One region of the Bacillus sp. S10(2024) genome, then DNA from elsewhere that is predicted to be linked to it. Evidence: predicted binding sites of a transcription regulator. Region 1 holds the regulator's gene; the other holds the start of a gene.
The links. The regulator Rex, encoded in region 1, represses fermentation and respiration genes when NADH is low (regulators of the CRP and FNR family bind a similar motif). The targets are predictions, from matches to a motif close to TTGTGAAATATTTCACAA.

Region 1 (12,325 bases):
TTCAATATAAGACGTTGTTGTTGATGTACCAAGTATTGCTCCGATTACAGTTGCAATCGCATCAGAGATTAACGCTTTCCCCGCACGTGGTAATTTATTATCTTTCATTAAGCCAGCTTGATTGGCAACTGCCACAAGCGTTCCTGCTGTATCAAAGAAATCGATAAAAAAGAAAGTTAATATAACAACAAGCATCTTAGCGGTAAAAATATCTCCAAGGTGCTGAAGAGCAACTCCGAATGTCGGTGTTAAGCTTGGAACTGCACCAACAATCGACTTTGGTGTATCAATTAACCCTGTTGCTACACCAACAATCGCTGTAAGCACCATTCCAAAGAATACTGCCCCATTAACGTTTCTTGTCATTAAAATAACGATTACAACTACACCAAAAATAGCAAGTAATGTCGTTCCTTTCGTTAAATCACCTAAACCAACAAGCACAGCATCATTATTTACAATAATCCCCGCATTTTGAAAACCAAGAAATGCGATGAACAACCCAATTCCAGCTGCTACTGCAAACTTTAATTCTGTTGGAATTGCGTTAATAATTTTTTCACGAAGGCCGGAAGCTGTAAGAATAATAAACATAATACCTGATACTAGTGTTCCAGCAATCGCCGTTTGCCATGGAATCCCCATTGTTAATACGGCTGTGTAAGCAAAGAAAGCATTAATCCCCATTCCCGGCGCTAGTGCGATTGGGTACTTTGCAAAAATCCCCATAATTAGTGATCCAATTGCCGCTGCTAAAGCCGTAGCAACAAACACTGCTCCCGGATCCATTCCGGTTCCTGCCGGCAATCCCTTAACATGTCCCAGCGATAGTGTAGCGGGATTAACAAACAATACATATGCCATCGACAAAAATGTTGTTAATCCTGCAATGAGCTCTGTTTTATAATTTGTGCCGAGCTCATCGAACTGAAAATAACGTTTCATCCTATGTTTCCCCCGTTATATAATTGCTCGTCGCACTCCTTACTAGCCCCTTTTTTATCTTTAAAAATAAAAAAGGCTTCCAATGCATTATACATGGAAGCGTCTGTAAATAAAGGCAAGTATCCCTTACCCTTATATTAAAACGCCTCGTAGTCAAGCCATTTACGGTAGCAAGGTAGAAACTTTCGGGCCATATTCCCGATATTATACGACGGCTGAAATATTCATTTTTATTATTAATTACATATTCATATTAACTCATATACAGGTAAGTGTCAATCTGAAAAACGAACGTTTTTTACTTAAAATTAATTTTCGTTCGTATAAAAAACAAAAAAAGACGATCCATCTATACATAAAGGTATAGATGGATCGTCTTCTATATTATGAAATTCAACTTATTCCCACTCAATTGTTGCTGGTGGCTTAGAAGTAATATCATACACGATACGGTTAACGTGCTTCACTTCGTTTACGATACGTACAGAGATTTTCTCTAATACATCCCACGGAATACGTGCCCAGTCTGCTGTCATACCATCAATAGATGTTACTGCACGAATACCTACTGTGTAATCATACGTACGCTCGTCACCCATAACACCTACACTTCGCATACCAGGAAGTGCAGTGAAATATTGCCAAACTTCACGATCTAAACCAGCTTTTTTGATTTCTTCACGTAAAATTGCATCAGATTCACGAACGATTTCTAATTTCTCTTCTGTAATTTCACCTAATACACGAATACCAAGTCCTGGACCTGGGAATGGTTGACGCCATACGATTTCGTCTGGAATTCCTAATTCAGAACCTAACTCACGTACTTCGTCTTTAAATAACGTATTTAAAGGCTCGATTAATTTGAACTGCATATCTTCCGGAAGTCCACCAACGTTATGGTGAGATTTAATTGTTTGTGCAGTCGCTGTACCACTTTCAATAATATCTGTGTACAGTGTACCTTGTGCCAAGAAGTCCATTCCTTCTAGTCTAGAAGCTTCGTCATCAAATACATAAATAAATTCGTTACCGATGATTTTACGTTTTTGTTCTGGATCTTCAACACCTGCTAATTTACTCATGAAGCGTTCTTTTGCATCCACTTTAATAACATTCATGTGGAAGCCTTCACTAAATGTTTTCATAACCCCTTCAGCTTCTCCTTTACGAAGTAAGCCGTGGTCAACGAAAATACATGTTAATTGGTCACCGATTGCTTTATGAATTAATACAGCTACAACAGAAGAATCTACGCCACCGCTAAGTGCACATAGTACTTTCTTGTCGCCAACTGTTTCACGAATCTTTTCTAATTCTACTTCAATGAAGTTCTCCATGTTCCAGCCTTCAGTACAACCACAAACACCGAATACAAAGTTCTTAATTAAATCGTTACCGTGCTCAGAGTGACGCACTTCTGGGTGGAATTGTACACCATATAAGTTTTGTGCTTCATTGCTCATACCAGCAATTGGACAAGAGTCACTTGTTGAATCTACTACGAAACCTTCTGGTAAACCTGTTACTAAGTCACCATGACTCATCCAAACAACTTGTTCTTCTGGAAGGTTTGTATATAATTTCGATTGGTTCTCTACTTTTAATACTGCTTTTCCGTACTCACGATGGTCTGCACGTTCTACTTTTCCACCAAAGTGCTTTGTCATTAACTGCATGCCGTAGCAAATACCGAAGATCGGTAAGCCTAAATCAAAGATTTTTTCGTCACAGTGGAATGCACTTTCGCCATATACACTGTTCGGTCCACCAGAGAAGATAATTCCTTTTGGATTCATCGCTTTAATTTCTTCTGCTGTAATTGTATGTGGATGAAGTTCACTATACACGCCAAATTCACGAATGCGACGCGCAATTAACTGATTGTACTGACTTCCAAAATCTAAAACGATAATCGTATCGTGTTGTTTCTTCAAAATAATCACCCCATAGTTCTGTATATAAACATTTTCACCAATTTGGTAAAAACAATTACCAATATAATAAAAAAAGCTAGTCCCCTGCCCTCAGTCTCATAACAAAGAAAAGGCAGGAGTCTAGCTTTATAAAGGAATTTGTTCCTTATAAATATAGACACACTGCCTTCATAGTCAGGTTGTTTACGGTAACCCGGTAGAGACTCTCAATCCGTATTATTGAGGATATATGAAGGAACGTTTAATATTATCTTTCTAGATTCTAACAATGAAACGTGAATACGGTCAAGGAGAAAGCGACAAAATTCTACAGAAATTATTTCCCTATATAGTGAGACCGCTCTCAACGATTGTTTGTACACGAAGTTTTTTCAAGTATCTCTATGTATCTAACACAAAAAGACTACCTCCTTTCATTAGGAAGTAGCCTTTTTACTAACTATTTATAACATTGAACAGCTTCTCATAATGAGGGCTTATTACATCATACCGCCCATACCGCCCATGCCCATGCCACCCATGTCAGGCATTGCAGGTGCGTTTGGTTCTGGCTTGTCAGCAACAACTGCTTCAGTTGTTAAGAACATTGCCGCAACAGATGCTGCGTTTTGAAGAGCAGAACGAGTTACTTTCGTTGGATCTACGATACCAGACTCAAGCATATTTACCCATTCGCCTGTTGCTGCGTTGAAACCAACGCCAACTTTTTCGCCTTTTAAGCGCTCTACAACTACAGAACCTTCTAAACCAGCGTTCACTGCGATTTGACGAACCGGCTCTTCTAACGCACGAAGTACGATGTTAATACCTGTTGCTTCGTCGCCTTCAGCTGCAAGACCAGCTACTTTAGTATATACGTTCATAAGTGCAGTACCACCACCAGCAACAATACCTTCTTCTACTGCTGCACGAGTTGAGTTAAGTGCATCTTCAATGCGAAGTTTGCGCTCTTTCAATTCAGTTTCAGTTGCCGCACCCACTTTAATTACAGCTACGCCACCCGCTAATTTAGCAAGACGTTCTTGTAATTTTTCGCGATCGAATTCAGAAGTTGTTTCTTCTAACTGCGCACGAATTTGACCGATGCGAGCTTCGATTTGTTCTGTGTTTCCTACACCTTCAACAATTGTTGTATTTTCTTTCGTTACAACAATTTTGCCAGCACGGCCTAGAGATGCAATAGTTGCAGATTTTAAGTCACGGCCTAACTCTTCTGTAATTACTTCGCCGCCAGTTAAGATTGCGATATCTTCTAACATCGCTTTACGACGATCACCGAAGCCAGGAGCTTTAACAGCTACTACGTTGAACGTACCACGAAGTTTATTTACTACTAATGTAGCTAACGCTTCGCCTTCTACGTCTTCAGAGATGATAAGAAGTGGTTTACCTTGTTGTACCACTTGCTCTAATACTGGTAAGATTTCTTGAATGCTAGAAACCTTTTTATCTGTAATTAAGATAAATGGATTATCAAGAACAGCTTCCATTTTATCAGAATCAGTAATCATGTAAGGAGAAGCATATCCACGGTCGAACTGCATACCTTCTACTACATCTAATTCTGTTGTGAATCCTTTAGATTCTTCTAATGTAATAACGCCGTCGTTACCAACGCGCTCCATCGCTTCTGCAATTAATTGTCCTACTTCTTCGTCAGCAGCAGAAATAGCAGCTACTTGTGCAATAGAAGATTTACCTTCGATTGGTTTAGAAATCGTTTTTAATTCTTCAATTGCTGCTACAACAGCTTTTTCAATACCTTTACGAAGACCCATTGGATTCGCACCAGCTGTTACGTTCTTTAAACCTTCACGAATCATTGCTTGCGCTAATACAGTTGCAGTTGTTGTTCCATCACCAGCTACATCGTTTGTTTTGCTAGCAACTTCTGCAACTAGTTTTGCACCCATATTTTCAAATGCATCTTCTAATTCAATTTCTTTTGCGATTGTTACACCGTCATTTGTAATAAGCGGAGAACCGAATTTTTTCTCAAGTACAACGTTACGACCTTTTGGTCCAAGTGTAACTTTTACTGCGTTTGCAAGAGTGTCGACACCGCGAAGCATCGAACGACGTGCTTCTTCACTAAATTTAATATCTTTTGCCATAATATTTGACCCCCTTGAATTTTTAAAGATTTATATAATTAACCAATAATTGCTAAGATGTCGCTTTCACGTAAAATTAAGTATTCTGTACCTTCGTATTTCACTTCAGTACCTGCATATTTTGAGAAGATGATACGATCTCCTGTAGCTACATCTAAAGCAACACGCTCACCATTTTCAAGCACACGACCAGTACCAACTGCCACTACTTTACCTTCTTGTGGTTTTTCTTTTGCAGTGTCTGGTAGTACGATACCACTTGCTGTTTTTTCTTCTGCCTGAACAAGTTCAATAATAACGCGATCACCTAATGGCTTTAGCATGAACAACAACCTCCTCAATTTATTATGTAAATTTTATATTTATTAGCACTCTAACACTTCGAGTGCTAACACACTTATTATAATAAAGAATCTCATTTTCTTTTGCAAGTGAAAAAATCGTAATTTTTCGGAAAACTATTTTATCCCCTCTTCCACTTGTTCCAAAGTGTTTATACCTTACTTAATAATTACATAATGGAAGATGCATTGATACATATATCCATTTTAATTTTCCGACATATTAAGTCACTGCTATACAAAATACAACATGACCGTTACTTGCTCCCTTTGTTTATAAACATCGTATGTGGCAGGAAAAGGCTCTGACTGCTTCTAAGCACGGCCAACTACTCTCGTCCTCCTCTAAAAAGAAAGGGGCCTATGGCGTTTTTTAACTTGCACATGATAGAGATTCCATCTTTTTTTCACCTTCTCCTATGTTACAATAAGAAAGATGCCATAAGTTGTTTTCTCTATGGATAGAGCATTTTCCTTTTTCTTTACAAAAAATTCAAAAAGGAGTTACGAAATTGAAGAGACAATATTGGTGGGTTATTGTTACATATATTTTGATGCAATTATCAGGTATAATCGGTGGATGGATTCTTTTAAAAAGCGGAGTATACAATAATGGACACCGGACCTTTGAAGAAAAAGTTCAACTGGCAAGTGCACATTGGGGACTGATTAGCTTCTTTATCGCTCTTATCATCATCCTTGTGTTACTCCGTAATGATACAGAATCCGAAAAATGGAATCGCGGAAAAACAAACATACCTGCTACGATAGGGTGGATTATTCTAGGAGTTTTTCTTGCTTTATTTGCCCAAGTTATTGCTGGCACAATTGAAACACAAGTTTTTAAAATTAAAGCAGAATCTGAAAATACACAAAACATTATCGATATTATAAAAGCTGCGCCATTATTTATGATTGTTTCATCTATATTTGCTCCTATTCTTGAGGAGATTGTATTTAGAAAAATTCTATTTGGCACACTATATAAACGATATAACTTCTTTATCGCAGCAATCGTAAGTTCGCTTATATTTGCTCTCATTCATTTTGACCCTACACATTTATTAGTGTATATTTCCATGGGACTTGTTTTTTCATTTTTATACGTACAAACAAAACGAATTATTGTACCAATTATGGCTCATGTTATGATGAATACAAATGTTATGTTAATTACATTCGTACTTCGTCCCTATCTAGAAAAAGCTGAAAAACTGCAAGGATTCATCGGAGGATTTTAAACATGCGAAATTCACCATTTGTTATGGCAACTTTGTATTTTCTTCTAGGTTGTATATTTACATACTTAGCAATCACAAGTGTGAAAGACACGATTTGGAACTTTTACACAATACTACTTGCCATAATGGCAACAGTTGATTTTAATTTGGCAATTCGCCTTCTTTTTTCTAAACCGAAAAAAGATAGCCAGAAAAATTATCCACAATAAAAACGCAGGAGATTCCTGCGTTTTTATTGTGGATAATTTTTCAAAAAGTACACGAGCGTTTGTAACTCTACCGCTAAATCAATATGATGAATTCGAATATGTTCTGATATGTTTAGCCTAGCAGGTGTAAAGTTTAAAACACCTTGTATGCTCGTATGTGATAAGCGATCTGCTACAGCTTGTGCAACAGAAGCAGGCACTGTTAATATTGCCACTTTTATATCACCCGATAGTCTCTCTTCTAACTCATCCAGATGATATACTGGAATCCCGCCGATTTCTTTTCCAACTTTCTCTTCATCAACGTCAAATGCCATCTCAATTTTTGTATTATTATTTTTCGTAAAATTGTAATGTAAGAAAGCGGTACCTAAATTACCTACCCCAATTAATGCTACACGTGTTACATCGTCTTGATCAAGTGTTTCGCGAAAAAACGACAATAAATAATTTACATTATAGCCATATCCCTTTTTCCCTAATGCCCCAAAATATGAAAAATCTCTTCGAATTGTCGCTGAATCCACTTTCACCGCTTCACTTAATTCTGCAGATGATACGCGTTGCTTACCAGATAACGATAGGTTTTGGATAAATCGATAGTATAGAGGCAATCTTTTGGCAGTTGCCTGCGGAATTTTAGGCTGCTCCATGCAACCCCCTCCTCTCTTCCTATCTGTTCAAGTGATTGAAACATGTACGGAAGTTTAGCATTGATAGTTTTCCTTGTATAATAGAGAGAGAATTTCTCTATTTATGTTCAACTATACACTATTTTTAGTATGATTGAGAAATATAATCATGGCAAAGTTAAGAAAATATTTGAGGTGAAAACATTGATTTTACTACAAGTGAATAACCTTTCCAAGTTGTTCGCCGCCGAAGTGATTCTTTCAAACATTAAGTTAGAAGTACAGACGCGCGATCGTATTGCACTTGTCGGGCGTAATGGCGCAGGAAAGTCTACATTATTAAAGATTATTGCCGGAGAATTATCCCATGACGGCGGCGAAATTATAAAGCCGAAAGATGTATCTATCGGTTACTTAGCGCAGCACACTGGTCTTGAAACATCATTAACAATTTGGGATGAAATGCTAACGGTCTTTCTTCACTTACAACGCATGGAGAAAGAACTCCGCAGACTAGAACAAGAAATGGGAAAAGAAGAGAACTTCACAAATGAAACCATTTATGAAAAATTGTTAGCAGAATATGATCGTCTACAATTAGACTATAAAAATGAAGGCGGCTATCAATACGAAGCTGATATTCGTTCTGTTTTAAGCGGTCTTGGTTTTCCTCCCGAAACACACGGAACGACAATCTCCACATTAAGCGGTGGACAAAAGACTCGTTTAGCTCTCGGGAAGTTATTATTAACAAAACCAGATTTACTTATTCTCGATGAGCCAACCAACCATTTAGATATCGATACATTAACGTGGCTCGAGCAATATTTACAAGGTTATCCTGGGGCTATTTTAATCGTTTCACACGATCGGTACTTTCTAGATAGACTTGTCACACAAGTATATGAAATCTCCAATAAACAAAGTCGAAAGTACACAGGAAACTATAGTAAATACTTAGACCTTAAAGCGGCCCTATATGAACAAGAGATGAAACGTTACGAAAAACAGCAAGAAGAAGTAACAAAATTGCAAGATTTTATCCAAAAGAATATTGCCCGTGCGTCTACAACAAAACGGGCGCAAAGCCGCCGAAAACAATTAGATCGTATGGAACTTATGGACAAACCAATCGGCGATACAAAATCCGCTTCTTTCCACTTTGATATCGATAAACAAAGTGGTAATGATGTATTACAAGTAAGAGATGTGACAATTGGCTATGAGAATGAGCCAATTATTCAAAACATTCGTTTCCAATTAACGAGAGGTGATAGTGTTGCGCTAGTCGGTCCAAACGGAATCGGAAAATCCACTTTATTAAAATCTCTTGTGGATAAACTTCGCCCTTTAAACGGTACTATTTCGTTTGGTTCTAACGTTTCTATCGGATATTATGACCAAGAACAAGCAAACTTAACATCATCAAAACGTGTATTAGATGAACTTTGGGATGATTATCCGATGCAACCAGAAAAAGAGATTCGCACAGTACTTGGGAACTTTTTATTTTCTGGTGACGACGTTCTAAAACCCGTTTCTTCTTTAAGCGGTGGACAAAAGGCACGTTTAGCTCTTGCAAAGCTTATGATGCAAAAGTCAAATGTACTTATTTTAGACGAACCGACCAACCATTTAGATTTAAGCAGCAAAGAAATTTTAGAAAATGCGCTTATTGATTTTCCAGGAACGATTTTATTTGTTTCCCATGACCGCTATTTCATTAATCGCATTGCCACAAAGGTGATTGAGTTATCCCAGGGTGGAGCTGAGGAATACCTCGGTGATTACGATTATTATATAGAAAAGAAAAATGAAATGCTCGAACGCGCTGAACTTGAAGACCAAGAAACAAATAAACCTGTACAAAAACAAGTGGCACAAGAAAAATTAAATTACATCGAAGAAAAAGAACGTAAAAAGCAAGAACGCCAACGTATGCGTAGAATTGAAGAACTAGAAGAAAAGATTGCAGCAATTGAAGAACAAATCGCGGCATTAGAGGAACAACTTTGTCTTCCAGAAGTATACGCTGATTACGAGAGAGCCAGTGATATTACAGCAAAAAAACAAACACTTCAAGAACAATTAGAAGCATGTATGGAAGAATGGGAAGAATTACAACTATGAAACGGTCAGTGATTACACTGACCGTTTTATTTATCCTGCTATTTTAGGATAGTAAGATCCCACTGATGGAAGTTTCACTTTATCCACAGTAATATTCACAGATTTACCTTTATATTTTCAATATAAACAAAAGTTTTCCACGTTATCCACAAGAACGATAATATTTATCCACATTTTATACTCACAAAAAAACCTACATTATCAACAGATAATGTAGGTTTTATCCACATGTTGTGGTTAATTCTGTGTATAAAATTATATCTTTTATCAAAAAGGATTTCTCTATCCACAACTAACCGTTCTTGAATTATGATTCAATATCCAAACCAGGGTTTGCATTTAATGCTAACGTTGCTCTCTTTCCTTGCTCATATGCAATCGTACCAGCAGCAGCAATCATAGCAGCGTTATCTGTGCATAAGGATAACGGAGGAATGATAAGTTCAACATCTTTTTTCTTTGTAAACTCTTCCTCTAAGCGTGCTCGTAATCCTTTATTGGCTGCTACTCCACCAGCAAGAAGCACTTGCTTTACACCATATTCTTCTGTTGCTCTTATTGTTTTTGTTACTAATACATCAATTACACTTGCCTGGAAACTAGCAGCTAAATTTTCAGGGGTAAGTTCTTCTCCGCGCTGTTTTGCGTTATGCACAGTGTTAATAACTGCAGATTTTAATCCACTGAAACTAAAATCATATGAATCAGGCTCCAGCCATGCACGAGGCAAATCAATTGTCGGCTCTCCTTCATGCGCAAGACGATCAATATGAGGTCCACCCGGATACGGTAATGATAACGTACGCGCCACTTTATCGTACGCCTCTCCAGCAGCATCATCTCGCGTTTCTCCAATTACTTCAAATGAACCATGCTCTTTCATATAAACGAGCTCTGTATGTCCACCTGATACAACGAGAGACAGTAATGGAAATTGTAGTTCTTGTACTAAACGATTCGCATAAATATGTCCTGCGATATGATGCACACCAACTAAAGGAATATTATGCGCAAAAGCTACTGCTTTTGCTGCATTCACCCCAATTAACAATGCGCCAACGAGGCCTGGTCCTTCAGTAACAGCAATTGCATCAATATCTTCAAATTTCACTTTTGCTTCTTTTAACGCTTCTTCTAATACAACCGTTATTTGTTCAACATGGTGGCGAGATGCAATTTCTGGAACAACCCCACCAAAACGTTTATGACTTTCAATTTGCGAAGCTACAACGTTCGCTAAAATATCTCGTCCATTTTTCACAACTGCTACAGCCGTTTCATCACAGCTTGTTTCAACACCAAGAATAATTGTATCTTTTTTCATCATAAATTCACCCACATTACAAGACCATCTTCATAATTGTCTGTATAGTATCTTTTACGAATTCCGCCATTTTGAAAACCAAATTTTCGATATAACTTTTTCGCAACTTCATTTGAAACACGTACTTCAAGTGTCATCGTCTTTGCTCCAAAAGCTCTCGCTTTGTTCATTACCTCTTGTAACAACGCTACTCCAAGCTTTAGACCACGGTATTTGGGCAATATAGCAATGTTCGTGATATGTGATTCATCAAGAATAATCCAAAGTCCGCAATAGCCTATAATTCCTTCCTCTGTTTCCAACACAACATAGTGCGCATACTCATTCATGTTTAATTCCCGTTCAAATGCTTCGGCAGTCCAAGGCGTCGTAAATGAAGATTCTTCAATCAGAACAATTTGTGGTATGTCTTCTTCCTTCATATTTCTAAATGTAATATTCATTTATAAGACTCCTACTTATTTTGACTTTCTAACCATTTTGCCTCTGCTTCTGCTAAACGAAGATAACTTGGTACAAATGTATGCACAGGTTGCTCCTCTTTCTGTAAGCCTAAGAAAGCTAATTCACTTGGACGTGGATTATGTTTCGTCGGCGCAGTAAATACAGCTTGATCTCCTAACTGTTCTACAATTGTATCTTTATGCTGTTCTACATCGTTTCCGATAAATAAAACAGGTTGCTCCATCTCTTTTAACATTTGAAGCCAATCAACAATGAGAACAATACGATCTTCTTTCACAGCTTGTAATTCTTGTTCTCTATATGTATATAATCCTGTATAAATTTGCTGACGACGGCCATCAAATAATGGACAAATGTATCCTGGGAAATTGGTTCCGTTTGCTGCTAGTACTTCTAAGCTCGATACACCCACAATCGGAATTTGCAGTGACCAGGCCAATGTTTTCGCCGCTGTCACACCAATACGAACACCTGTATAAGAGCCCGGACCTGCCGCTACAACGATTTTATTTAATTCTTTTGGTTTCACATTACATTCTTTTAAAAGTTGCTCTACTGCTGGCATCAAACGCACAGAATGGTTTTTTGTTAAATTTGTAATGATCTCTCCTACAACAGTAGTTCCATCAATAAGAGAAACTCCCATTACATAGTTAGAAGTATCAATTGCTAGTACTTTCATTTTGTAATAGCTCCTCACATAATCTAATATAACGTTCTCCACTCGGCTCTAATACAATTTTCCTTGTACTATCTCCCTCGTGGAATAAACTAATTTTTAAAAGTGAAGGTGGTAAAAAAGCCTCTATTAAATGCGCCCATTCCACCACTGTTACACCTTCACCATAAAAATATTCATCAAAACCTAAATCTTCTTCGCTCTCTGCTAATCGGTATACATCCATATGATACAGCGGTAATCGTCCTTTGTATTCTTTAATAATATTGAAAGTGGGGCTATTTACAACACGTTTTACACCAAGACCT
Region 2 (12,325 bases), 680 kb from region 1:
TTTATAAAGTAATCGGTGATTTCTCAAAATATAGTAACGATGAAAATGCGAAGTGCGATCAGCTTGTCCAACAATTGAAAGATTCATCCGTATTTGTTGAGGGGGTTGTCCTTATTTCTCTTGTTCTTTGTACAATTATTGCAATTGTCATAGCTTGGTTGTTCTCTGGTAAACTTGTGAAACCAATTGAAGAAATTGATACAAAGCTAAAAGAACTCGCATCCCAAGACGGCGATTTAACAGCACGATTACATGTAAAAAGCAATGACGAAATCGGCGAAATTGCCGCTTCCTTTAATCAAATGCTAGAAAATCTACAATATATTATTGGACAAGTGCAAAAAACATCTTTAAATGTACGCACTGCTTCTGAAAACATATTAAAAGAAACGAATATTTCTATGGATGCAACAACGAGTATCCAAGCAACAATGTCCGAATTAGAACATAGCATTCAAGTGCAAGTTTCTAGCATTGAAGAAAGTTCTACTGCAATGGATGATATGTCAGTTAGTGTACAGCGTATTGCCCAGTCTGCTTCCGACGTTGCAGAACTAGTTGTAACTACTTCTGACCGTGCAAGTGAAGGTAGTCAAGTAATCGAAAAATCAATTACACAGATGACAACAATTCATGACGCAGTGAATGCTACATCCCAAGTCGTCGAACGTCTAATCACTCATACAAAACATATTGATACAGCTGTCCAATCTATCTCTAATATCGCGGAACAAACGAATCTTCTTGCATTAAATGCTTCCATTGAAGCAGCACGGGCTGGAGAGCAAGGAAAAGGATTTGCCGTTGTTGCGGATGAAGTGCGTAAGCTTGCAGAACAATCAAAAGCCGCTGCAACGGGTATTAACCAGTTGCTTCATCATATTCAAGATGATACGAAAACTGCAAATTTGATGATGGAACAAGGTCAAGTAGAAGCTGCCCAAGGAATTACAGTAATTCGCGAAGCTGGTTCTTCTTTCGCAACCATTGTCGAACAAATTAATGCAGTATCTTCACAAATGCAAGAAGTTTCAGCGACTGCAGAAGAGATGGCTGCAAGTGCAGAAGAAATGAATGCTTCTCTTAATAATATTGCTTCGATCTCGGGTGAAGTAGCAGCAGAGACAACACAAACCGCAAACTCTGCAGGAGAGCAAGTACACATAATAAAAGACATGTCTGGTAAATCACAGCAGATGAAACATGTTGTAGAAGAACTTGACACACTTGTTTCCCGTTTTAAAACAGAGTAGTAACAAAAGCATTCCTTGTTATAGGGAATGCTTCTTTCTATGTAAAAAATACTGTGAGCTAGATCACTGCACCTTTATTGCAAATCCGTTATAATGAGAATAAATATCAATCATGAACAGAGGTGCTACTATGTCTCAAACTTTAGAAGATAAAGTATATGCCAACTTGGAGGCTGTTATTGATCCTGAGCTTGGCGTCGATATTATAAATCTTGGATTAGTATATGACGTTACAACTGACGAACAACAGAATGCCGTCATTACAATGACAATGACTTCTATCGGTTGTCCAATGGCTGGGCAAATTGTATCTGATGTCAAAATGGTATTAGCAACAAATGTTCCTGAATTAAACGAAATTGAAGTAAATGTTGTTTGGAATCCACCATGGACAAAAGAGCGCATGTCCAGGTTTGCTAAAATCGCATTAGGCATTCGTGATTAAATGAGAAAAAAGACCTGATATGAGTCAGGTCTTTTCGTTTCTCACTTTACTCCTACTGCATCATATGCTTTCTTTACAGCTTGTACTTCTTTAGAATTTTGTCCGTATAAATCTGTAGCCGCTTGAATTGCAGCTTGGCGCATCATCTTAAAGTTTGAGTTTGCAGTTAAATATTTTGAAAGAGCGCGGTAATAAATTTTTTCTGTTGCTTCGCGGCCTACACCATTTACAGTAACACCGTAATGCTTGCCACCTTCAGAAACTAAATATGCCGCTTTGTTGTTAATGCTGCTGTTAATATGAACACCGCCATTATCAAAGTTTCCTGTGTAACGCTTGCTATAATGATCTGGATAGCCTTCACTTGGCTTTAATGGATTTGGAATAGAAGCTGGGTCTCTTAAAGAACGCAGTGCATCCCCTGATGTACCTGGTGTATAAATGTCTTCCCCAAGCTCCCAATCATCACGGTCAACCATTGCTCCCATAATATCAGATAACGATTCATTTAATGCGCCAGACTCATTTTTGTACACTAGATTTGCAGTGTACTCTGTTACTGCGTGAGTCAGCTCATGTGCGATAACATCTAGTCCAGCTGATAATGGAATGAATACCTCACCATCACCATCACCATACATCATTTGGACACCGTTCCACGCTGCGTTATTCCAGCCTTCCCCAACATGAACAGTAGAAATCAACTTCGCTCCTTCGTTATCAAAGGAATTACGATTGAATGTTTTCTTATAATAATCGTATACTTTCTCAGCATTAGCGTGCGCATCAACAGCTGCTTTATCCTCGAAGAATTTATTTTTACTTTCTATTTCCTCACCGGTATATCCAAGCCATTGTGAGAATAGGTTGAACCAATTTTCATCCATATTTTGTGCATCAAATGTATGAACACCTTTTCCACGTGTTCCATCGAATAAATAAAAAGCTCCAGTTTTTGAGTCCTGTGCCATTTCAAAACTTGTTCGATTTCCCATTACACCGTAACCAAACCCAGTAATATGATCAATCGCATTGTACTTCTCAATGACATTTCCGTTTGTTGCATCAACGAAATAATGCCAATAGCCTGGTGCTGGCTTTGAAGTAGATGCTTTTACAAGATAAGACAGATAATATTGTCCATCTTTTTCATATACATACAAATCTTTTTTAATACCATCATAGTTATCTACTTTTCCAATTTCTTTCTCAATATCAGCCTTTGCGATATTTACAGCCTCATCTTCTGAAATGCTCGCATTCGCTGGAATATTTTTATCTTCTAAATTCGGGATAACTTGTCCGAAAAACGCTTTTACATTATTATCTTTATCCAGTGCTACTGTTTGATCAGATCCATAAACAGGAACACCGTTATGTTTTTCAATAAGCTTCATATGTGTCGTTTCTGCTTGTGCATCTTTTTCTTCACCAACGATTTCAAAATGTTTCTCCATATTTCCTGCTAATTTAAACATGTCTTTTTTACCATTTAAATACTCAAACACCGTTTCTTTTTTATCTAGCCCTTCCGGTGCTTTCCACTCTTCTCCAATATAAGATGGTGTCTGAAACTCTTGGTTGTACTGAATTTTTTGCTCATCTGCATATGTACTTGATGTACCTAATGTCGTAAATGCTCCTAAAGCCATAGACAAAGCTACCGTTGAAGATAGAACTTTCTTTTTCAAAAAACAACACTCCCCATCCCTATTTTTTTACACTTTTATACAGTTCTAGGATAATTAGCAATATCCTTTATTTAATTTTTTAGAAAATTTCGACATAATATTCAAAAAAATAGTAGCGTCCTATTTAGACGCTACCCTTGGAAGATACTTATTGTTTCTTCATCTCAATTACTAAATAATGAGCTGTTTCCAATGCTTGAATGCGAATATCTTCTTCAATTGCTTCTGCTGCATCTCTCATTACTAGCGTTTCACCATTCACAACACCGCTTCCTTCAATTTGAACCAAATAAGCTTGGCGTCCTTCACCAACTGAGAATGTGATCTCTTTTCCTTTTTCTAGAGCAAGAGAGTACAAGTTTGCATCTTGATGAATTTCAATCGGTGCACCGCCATCAATTGGCGAAACCATGTGGAACCATGTATTCTCACGTTTATTCCAATCAAATTTAAATTCACCGTAATTTGGTGTATGACCAGCACGGTCTGGTAAAATCCAAATTTGCAAAAGGCGCAATGTTTCATCGCCTAAGTTGTGCTCACTATGGAAGACACCTGTTCCAGCACTCATATATTGCACATGTCCACGCTCAATTGTTCCGCGGTTCCCCATACTATCTTGGTGTGTTAATGCTCCGTCCACTACGTAAGAAATAATCTCCATATCACGGTGCGGATGCATCTCAAATCCGGTTTGCGCTGCTACTAAATCATCATTAATAACGCGAAGTGCACCGAATCTCATATTACTTGGATTATAGTAATCTGCAAATGAAAAATGAAAATGTGTATTTAACCAAACGTGATTTGCTCTTCCCATTTGTTTATGATCAACTTTATTAAACATAGTATTCACCTCATATTATCTCGAATTCGAGATATTTATTTAAAATTTTTTGAACTGTACTTAATTATTCCAACAGTTGCTTCTGCTTCTCGCGAATGAGCTTTACTTGCAAGAGGAACTACTTCTGTATATTCCCCTATCTGATTTGTATGAATGTATTAAATTGTGCTGCAGACAAATCTCATTATTTTTAAATGTTGATTCGTCTTGCTTAGCATCGTAACTACAGTTTAGAACTAAACTTAATAATTGTCAATTACTTTATTTTAATAAGTTATGAACTAAAATATAGCAAAAATATATTTTAGTTCATATATCTTCTCCTATATTCTCTCAGCTTTCTCTTCGCAAACACTCTTGCATCTTTTTCAATCCAACGCTTTTCATACATTTCATCTCCAACGTACAATAACTTACGTTCATGCTGCATATCGTGCCGAAACTCATGCAACAATGTTTCTAATACGCTCTCATACTTCTCCCACATACAAACAAAAATAAGTCGCTTTTCTTTATGATAAAACCCGCTTAAAGGAAATAAAAACTCTTCTTCCTCTTCTCCTAATCGTATTAGCACATCATTCGTTTCACACGTATCACAGAAAATAACAGGCACCTCACGTCGTTCAATTAATGAGAAAACATCGCTCTTCACTTGGTGTATATCCCACGGAAAATCGTCATCAAGTACATACCAGTTCCCAGCTTGTTGATAGATCCTTTCAAATGGGAGCTGCATTTTCATTCTCCTTTCTCTTTACTCTCTGTTACTTGTATGTCACATTAGCTCTTATTTTAAACATCCATGTGGGTCACAAAATGTTTAAAATTATATATGCAAAAAGGATTGATTTTATACCTGTTATTAGATTATAATAATTATAAATTAACAAATAGTATAAAATAAAAATTTAAAGGGGATTGATCACATGAACACACGAGTAATTGAAACATTAAACAAACAAGTAGCAAACTGGAACGTTTTATTCACAAAATTACACAATTTCCACTGGTACGTTACAGGACCTCAATTCTTTACACTTCATGAGAAATTCGAACAATTTTATACAGAAGCAGCTACGCACATCGATGAAATTGCAGAACGTATTTTAGCAGTTGGTGGCAAACCAGTAGCAACAATGAAAGAATATTTAACATTATCTTCTATTCAAGAAGCAGCTTACGGAGAAACTGCAGAAGGGATGGTCGAAACAATTATGAAAGACTACGAAATGATGCTAGGGGAATTGAAAAAAGGCATGGAGATCGCCCAAGACACAGACGACGAAATGACATCTGACCTACTACTTGGCATCTACACAGAACTTGAAAAACACGCATGGATGTTACGCGCATTCTTGAATCAATAAGAAAAACGGAGCTGGACAATTAGAAAAGCAGAAGCCACTCGCTCAGAACAGGAGGGCGCCCACGCTCCTGGACATAGAGACGCTTTTTGCCTCGGAGGAAGGCGCGAAACGACCGACTGATCTAGCTGCTGGAGCTAGATCATTAGAAAAATCTCTGATATATCGACGTAAATGCACCATTTATCGACAATTTTCACAGTATATCAGCGATTCGACACAACTTTAAGACCCTCCAACAATATTCGATGCACAACACATACAAAAAAACCGAGCGGGATCCCCCACTCGGTTTTTATCATGTTAATTGCTTCCACTTGTTCCCCATAACTGGTCGTTTATAATTCTTCATTTGCACAAATAATTCATTAGCTGTTTGTGCAGAGACAAGTAATTCTTTATTTGATGGATTCATAAATCCTTCTTCTGCTGCACGGTCCACCATTTGTAATAATGGTGTATAGAATTCTGCAATGTTGAGCAATCCAACAGGCTTTTCATGAATCCCGATTTGCGACCAACATACAACTTCGAACAGCTCTTCAAATGTTCCATATCCGCCTGGCAATGCAATAAATGCATCAGCAAGTTCACTCATTTTCGCTTTTCTTTCATGCATTGTCTCTACTTCAATTAATTCTGTTAAACCGTGATGAACAATTTCTCCTCTAAATAATCCCCGCGGCATGACGCCTGTTACACGGCCGCCTAGCTCTAATACTTGATTTGCAACTTCTCCCATTAACCCAACGCAAGAACCGCCATATACAAGCTCTATATTATTTTGAACTAATATTTCCCCAAGCTGACGAGCTTCATTTTGAAACTCTGGACGTTCCCCAACATTTGATCCTGCAAACACACAAACCCGTTTCATTCTGCCACCCCAAAACCATATATTGTTATGCTACAATGTAATCATACTACATATTGAGAGGATGGGGAAAGGATGAATACGAATGAATTTCAAAATTGGGTGGAACAATTTTATCATAAACGCGGATGGGCCCAATATAATTCTTTTATTCGCGTTAATTTTTTAGCAGAAGAAGTTGGCGAAGTTTCTCGCGTTATACGCGCTATCGAAATCGGTCGTGATCGCCCAGATGAAACGGCGAAGAACGAAGAAGAACTAATAATAGAATTAAAAGAGGAACTTGGAGATGTACTAGGAAACCTTATTATTTTAGCGCAAAAATATGACCTAGACTTGCAAGATATTATGGAAGCACATGTAAAAAAACTTTCCAAACGATTTGAATAATAAGTGAGAATTATTTTCAATTATGCTATGATTACATTGTACTAATATGAAAGGGGTCTTTTTATGTTATCTCCAAAATTACGCGACGCATTAAATGATCAAATGAACTTTGAATTTTACTCGGCCCATGTGTATATGGCAATGGCAGCATACTGTACATCAGAAAGCTATGATGGATTTGCAAACTTCTTTCTTGTACAAGCAGAGGAAGAGCGTTTCCATGCTATGAAGCTGTACAATTACATTAACGATCGCGGTGAGCGTGCAATCATCACTGGATTTGAGCATCCAAATAACGAATACGAATCGATTTTATCTGCTTTTGAAATTGCCCTTGAGCATGAACGTGAGGTTACAAAACGTATTTATAACTTATCTGATATTGCATGGGATGAACGCGAACATGCTACCATCACCTTCTTAAAATGGTTCGTTGATGAGCAAGTAGAAGAAGAGGCGTCTTTCGATAGTATCATTCAAAAATTAAAACGTATTACAAGTGATTCAAACGCATTGTTTATGTTAGATGCAGAATTAGAAAAACGCACATTTACTCCGCCTGCTGAGTAAACAAAAAAGCGATGAGCCCGATGCTCGTTGCTTTTCTTATTTTATCCCGCTATTCGTGGACAGTAAGACCCCCACTGATTAAAGTTTCACTTTATAACATAACCCCAGCGATAATCGTTGATAAAACACTTACTAATGTAGCACTGTATACAAGTTTTAATCCGAAAGAAGATACATTTTTAACGGGAAAAATGTACAAAAAAATCATAAATCAACCACTTTCGTCGAGTTATGATTCTTACATTGTAAACTTGGAATAAAACAACAGGTATAACGCCCTGTAAGTTCGTAGATTATAGTCATTAAAATCGAATGCTTAATAATCATTTTTATGTTAACATAGGTGTATTGTAGTATATAATATACTCAGTTCGTAGACAAAGTCTTTTACTGGACAAGTCCATAAGCTAGAGGAAGCAACTAGCCTTTTAAAATTTACTATTTCGGATTCAGTGATTACTTATAGTTCATTCGAATGTTGCAACGATTTGAAAAGACATATTCACGGGCAATAGTAACTTTAAGAGCATATTGCTCTAAATCTTTGTGTAAAATTTTACAAATTTCCTCGAGTTGTTACGGACGAAGAAATCTTATCTGTAATGGGGGATCTTCTTTCATTCCCCAAAAATTTAAGAAGTATTGCTATCGTAAAGGAGAATTGGAGATGCCAGAAACAATCACTCAAACAAAGCCTGAACAAGAATCATTACAAACTTCTGCTAACCTAGGACAGCTTGATGTACTTGATCAGCTATTAAAACCTGAAATTCAAGAGTCTTTAACTACATTAGTAGATCAACTTCCAAAATTAACTGAGCTCGTTAACATTTTAACAAAGTCTTATGATTTCGCTCAAGCAGTCGCTACTGATGAAGTATTAAAAAATGATACTGTTGGCGCAATCCAAGAACTTGCAGAACCTGTAAAAGATACAGTGAAAACCATTGCTGCAACTGCTATCGAAGCGAAAGATCGCGCTGAAGAAAGCAACGAAGTTATCGGTCTTTTTGGCCTTTTAAAAATGCTAAAAGATCCGCAAGCACAAAAAATGTTTCGTTTTGTAAACGCTTATCTTCAAATTACTGCAGAACGCAATCATAAATAATTCTTTCTTACACAACAATTAGTAAAGACGGGGGATATCATACTATGTCAAAACAAATTGTCATCTTAGGTGCTGGTTATGGCGGACTTCTTGCAGCTTTAAATGTACGTAAACATTACAGCAAATCAGAAGCACAAGTTACAGTTATCAACCAATATCCAACACATCAAATTATTACGGAACTACACCGCCTTGCAGCAGGAAATATTGCTGAACAGGCAATTGCTATGCCATTAGAAAAACTTTTCAAAGGCAAAGATATCGATCTTAAAATCGCAACAGTTGAGTCATTCTCGGTAGACAAAAAAGAAGTAAAATTAGCCGATGGCAATACTTTATCTTACGACGCTCTTGTAGTTGCTTTAGGAAGTAAAACAGCTTACTTTGGCATCCCAGGATTAGAAGAAAACAGCATGGTATTAAAATCTGCAAACGATGCAAACAAAATCTTCAAACATGTTGAAGAACGCATTCAAGAATACGCGAAAACAAAAAATGAAGCTGACGCAACAATCGTAATCGGCGGCGGCGGATTAACTGGCGTTGAACTAGTTGGTGAACTTGCTGATATTATGCCAAAACTTACAAAAAGCCACGGGGTAAATCCGAAAGACATCAAACTATTGCTTGTTGAAGCAGGTCCAAAAATCCTTCCAGTATTACCGGATGATTTAATTGAACGTGCAACTACTAGCTTAGAAGCACGTGGCGTTCAATTCTTAACAGGCCTTCCTGTAACAAACGTTGAAGGCAATACAATTGATTTAAAAGATGGTCAAAAAATCGTTGCAAATACGTTCGTTTGGACAGGTGGCGTTCAAGGTAACCCTCTAGTAGGTGAATCAGGTCTTGAAGTAAACCGCGGCCGTGCAACTGTTAACGAATACCTTCAATCTACTTCTCATAAAGACGTATTCGTTGCAGGTGACAGTGCAGTTGTCTTCGGTCCAGAAGGCCGTCCATATCCGCCAACAGCACAAATCGCTTGGCAAATGGGCGAACTAATTGGCTACAATCTATATGCACATCTAGAAGAAAAAGCATTCGAAGAGTTTGCACCAGTAAACTCTGGAACACTTGCAAGTTTAGGCCGTAAAGATGCGGTTGCTATCATCGGAGCAAGCTCAACTCCACTTAAAGGCTTACCAGCATCTCTAATGAAAGAAGCAAGTAACGTTCGTTACTTATCACACATTAAAGGTCTATTCAGCTTAGCTTATTAAGATGAATGATAACCCGAATCATGTTTATTTATGATTCGGGTTTTTATTTGATCAAAATTCTCTACATAAATTATTCGACAAGAAAGTGACATACACCTTTTGAAATTTCTAAATATACTGTCTACCTTGTTACAATTTTGTGTATTGTAAATATTCTATGTACTCCTCTTTCTTTTTAGACGGTAAAAAGCAGTTCGCCATGCCTAGGCGAGCACAGAGGCAGTAGAGTAGAAAACTGAAACGGATTTCTTTACAGATAGCTTCCCCTCATCAAACCGTACGTGAGGCATACCATCCTCCTTACCCGAAGGGATTCTTCGATGTTGCATTTCCAAGTTCTTCACATCTTCTATCGTCTTCACCTATTAACTCCAGGCTCGACTTTCTCCTATTGCTAGGGGGCTCTGACGAGGCTGCAAGCTGCACTTTATGTTACGGCCTGCTAATTCGCTTGCACTTCTAGTAAGAAGTTACTTTGTCGCAGGACTTCAATCTCATAATTTCTCCCCCGTTTGCCTGTCAGCTACTAGGCAACTTGATTCTTACCTAGACTGGACTTTCACTAGTGAGCAGCGTCCAGCTTAGCTGGGCACGCAACAAAAAAAGCAATGAGCCCGATGCTCATTGCTTTTCTTATTTTATCCCGCTATTCGTGGGCAGTAAGACCTCCACTGATTAAAGTTTCATCTTATAACATAACCCCAACGATAATTGCTGATAACACACTTACTAATGTTGCACCGTATACAAGTTTTAATCCGAAAGAAGATACAACATTTGCTTGTTTTTCATCGATACTCTTCGTTGCACCTGCGATAATTCCGATAGATGAGAAGTTCGCAAATGATACAAGGAATACAGATAAAATACCAATTGTACGAGGTGTTAAATGAGCTGCTGCCTTTCCTAAATCAAGCATCGCAACGAATTCGTTTGTTACTAATTTTGTTGCCATAATTTGTCCAGCTGTTACCATCTCGGATGATGGAATACCCATGATGAACGCTAATGGTGAGAACACATATCCTAAGATCGTTTGGAATGTAATACCGAAAATAGAATCAAATAGACCGTTAATTGCTGCCATCAATGCGATGAATCCGATTAACATTGCTGCTACTGTAACTGCAATTGAAAATCCTAACATAATGTACTCGCCTAGCATTTCGAAGAACGTTTGGTGCTTGTCCTCTTTCAACTCTAAAATATCTTCCTCTTCACTCACATCATAAGGATTTAAAATATGAATGATAATAAATCCACTAAATAAGTTTAAAACAAGTGCTGTTACAACATACTTAGGGTCAAGCATTTTCATGTAAGAACCAACGATTGACATGGAAACTGTTGACATAGAAGATGCACAGAGTGTATATAAACGATTTTTTGGTAACTTACTTAGTTGATCTTTTACTGTAATGAAAACTTCACCTTGGCCAACAATTGCCGCTGCTACTGCATTATAAGATTCTAATCTTCCTAAACCATTTACTTTACTTAATAAGAATCCGATTGCTTTAATAATGACTGGTAAAATTCTAAGATGTTGCATAATTCCAATTAACACCGCTAAGAAAATAATTGGAAGTAATACAGAAAGGAAAAATGTGAATTCTCCTTTATTTACCATTCCACCGAATACAAAGTTAATTCCAGCATCCGCAAATTTTAAAATTGTACTAAATCCATCAGAAATTCCTTTAATTAAATAATATCCAATCTGTGTATTTAGTAAGAAATATGATAATCCTAATTGAATAATAAGCATAATAGCAATTGGCTTATATTTAATCTTTTTCCGATCGCTACTTACAAGAAACGCTAATATAAATACAGCAATTAATCCGACAAGAAACATGACAAATTTCATACCTGAATCCTCCATTTTGTAGTCTAGTCTACCATGATGTACCAGTCGTCTAACGATAGACGTCTGACAATTTAGATTAAAAAAATAATTCCCTTAAAAACAATTTACCACTCACATTAGTAAGCGTTTGCATTAACCGAAATTCTATACTGAATAATTATTCTGGCATATGAGAATGATATCATTTAATTTCATCCATAAACTGATTGTAAGCGTTATCTTTGCAAAAAGCAATACATTTTTAACGGGAAAAATAGACAAAAAAAGGAACATAGAGTCCCGCCTCTATGCTCCTTCGCGTTACTAACCTACTTGTTCTTCCTTTTCACTCACTGGATTTTCCCAGCATTCTGCATTTTTTAGTCCTGGGATAGAACTTGCATGGAATACAGGATCTTTCCCTTGTTTCTTCTGCTTCATATAGTCTGTAAGTGCAGCAAATGCATATTTACCAAGAAATGCAATCGCAATTAAATTTATGATAACCATAAAGCCCATAAATAAATCCGCTAAATCCCATACAAATTGGATCTTTGCAACCGAACCAAATACAATCATAGCTAACACGCTGATTCGGTATACCATCAACCATACTTTACTGTTTTTTAAGAATCGAATATTTGTTTCTCCGTAATAATAGTTACCAATTAACGCACCGAATCCAAATAGGAAAATAAAGATAGCAAG

Region 2: a site for Rex is predicted at 7,982-7,999, ahead of AB1280_RS20190 (DUF1641 domain-containing protein). Genes of this name have one in related genera too.

Annotation. Positions count from the first base shown of each region.
Region 1 covers NZ_JBFLUR010000002.1:3,300,949-3,313,273, forward strand. Annotated here, with positions in the region: gene AB1280_RS16655 (NCS2 family permease) at 1-945, opposite strand, end outside; purine riboswitch at 1,076-1,177, opposite strand; gene guaA (glutamine-hydrolyzing GMP synthase) at 1,344-2,882, opposite strand; purine riboswitch at 3,034-3,135, opposite strand; gene groL (chaperonin GroEL) at 3,362-4,996, opposite strand; gene groES (co-chaperone GroES) at 5,035-5,319, opposite strand; gene AB1280_RS16675 (CPBP family intramembrane glutamic endopeptidase) at 5,850-6,578, shown strand; gene AB1280_RS16680 (YdiK family protein) at 6,581-6,787, shown strand; gene AB1280_RS16685 (redox-sensing transcriptional repressor Rex) at 6,811-7,440, opposite strand; gene AB1280_RS16690 (ATP-binding cassette domain-containing protein) at 7,624-9,549, shown strand; gene tsaD (tRNA (adenosine(37)-N6)-threonylcarbamoyltransferase complex transferase subunit TsaD) at 9,857-10,873, opposite strand; gene rimI (ribosomal protein S18-alanine N-acetyltransferase) at 10,873-11,316, opposite strand; gene tsaB (tRNA (adenosine(37)-N6)-threonylcarbamoyltransferase complex dimerization subunit type 1 TsaB) at 11,328-12,020, opposite strand; gene tsaE (tRNA (adenosine(37)-N6)-threonylcarbamoyltransferase complex ATPase subunit type 1 TsaE) at 12,001-12,325, opposite strand, start outside.
Region 2 covers NZ_JBFLUR010000002.1:3,983,137-3,995,461, reverse strand. Annotated here, with positions in the region: gene AB1280_RS20235 (methyl-accepting chemotaxis protein) at 1-1,253, shown strand, start outside; gene AB1280_RS20230 (metal-sulfur cluster assembly factor) at 1,384-1,698, shown strand; gene AB1280_RS20225 (M4 family metallopeptidase) at 1,740-3,389, opposite strand; gene AB1280_RS20220 (pirin family protein) at 3,538-4,236, opposite strand; gene AB1280_RS20215 (DUF3920 family protein) at 4,541-4,975, opposite strand; gene AB1280_RS20210 (Dps family protein) at 5,166-5,606, shown strand; gene AB1280_RS20205 (TIGR00730 family Rossman fold protein) at 5,902-6,480, opposite strand; gene AB1280_RS20200 (MazG nucleotide pyrophosphohydrolase domain-containing protein) at 6,553-6,867, shown strand; gene AB1280_RS20195 (ferritin) at 6,931-7,437, shown strand; gene AB1280_RS20190 (DUF1641 domain-containing protein) at 8,105-8,545, shown strand; gene AB1280_RS20185 (NAD(P)/FAD-dependent oxidoreductase) at 8,590-9,768, shown strand; gene AB1280_RS20180 (NupC/NupG family nucleoside CNT transporter) at 10,457-11,638, opposite strand; gene AB1280_RS20175 (alanine/glycine:cation symporter family protein) at 11,942-12,325, opposite strand, start outside.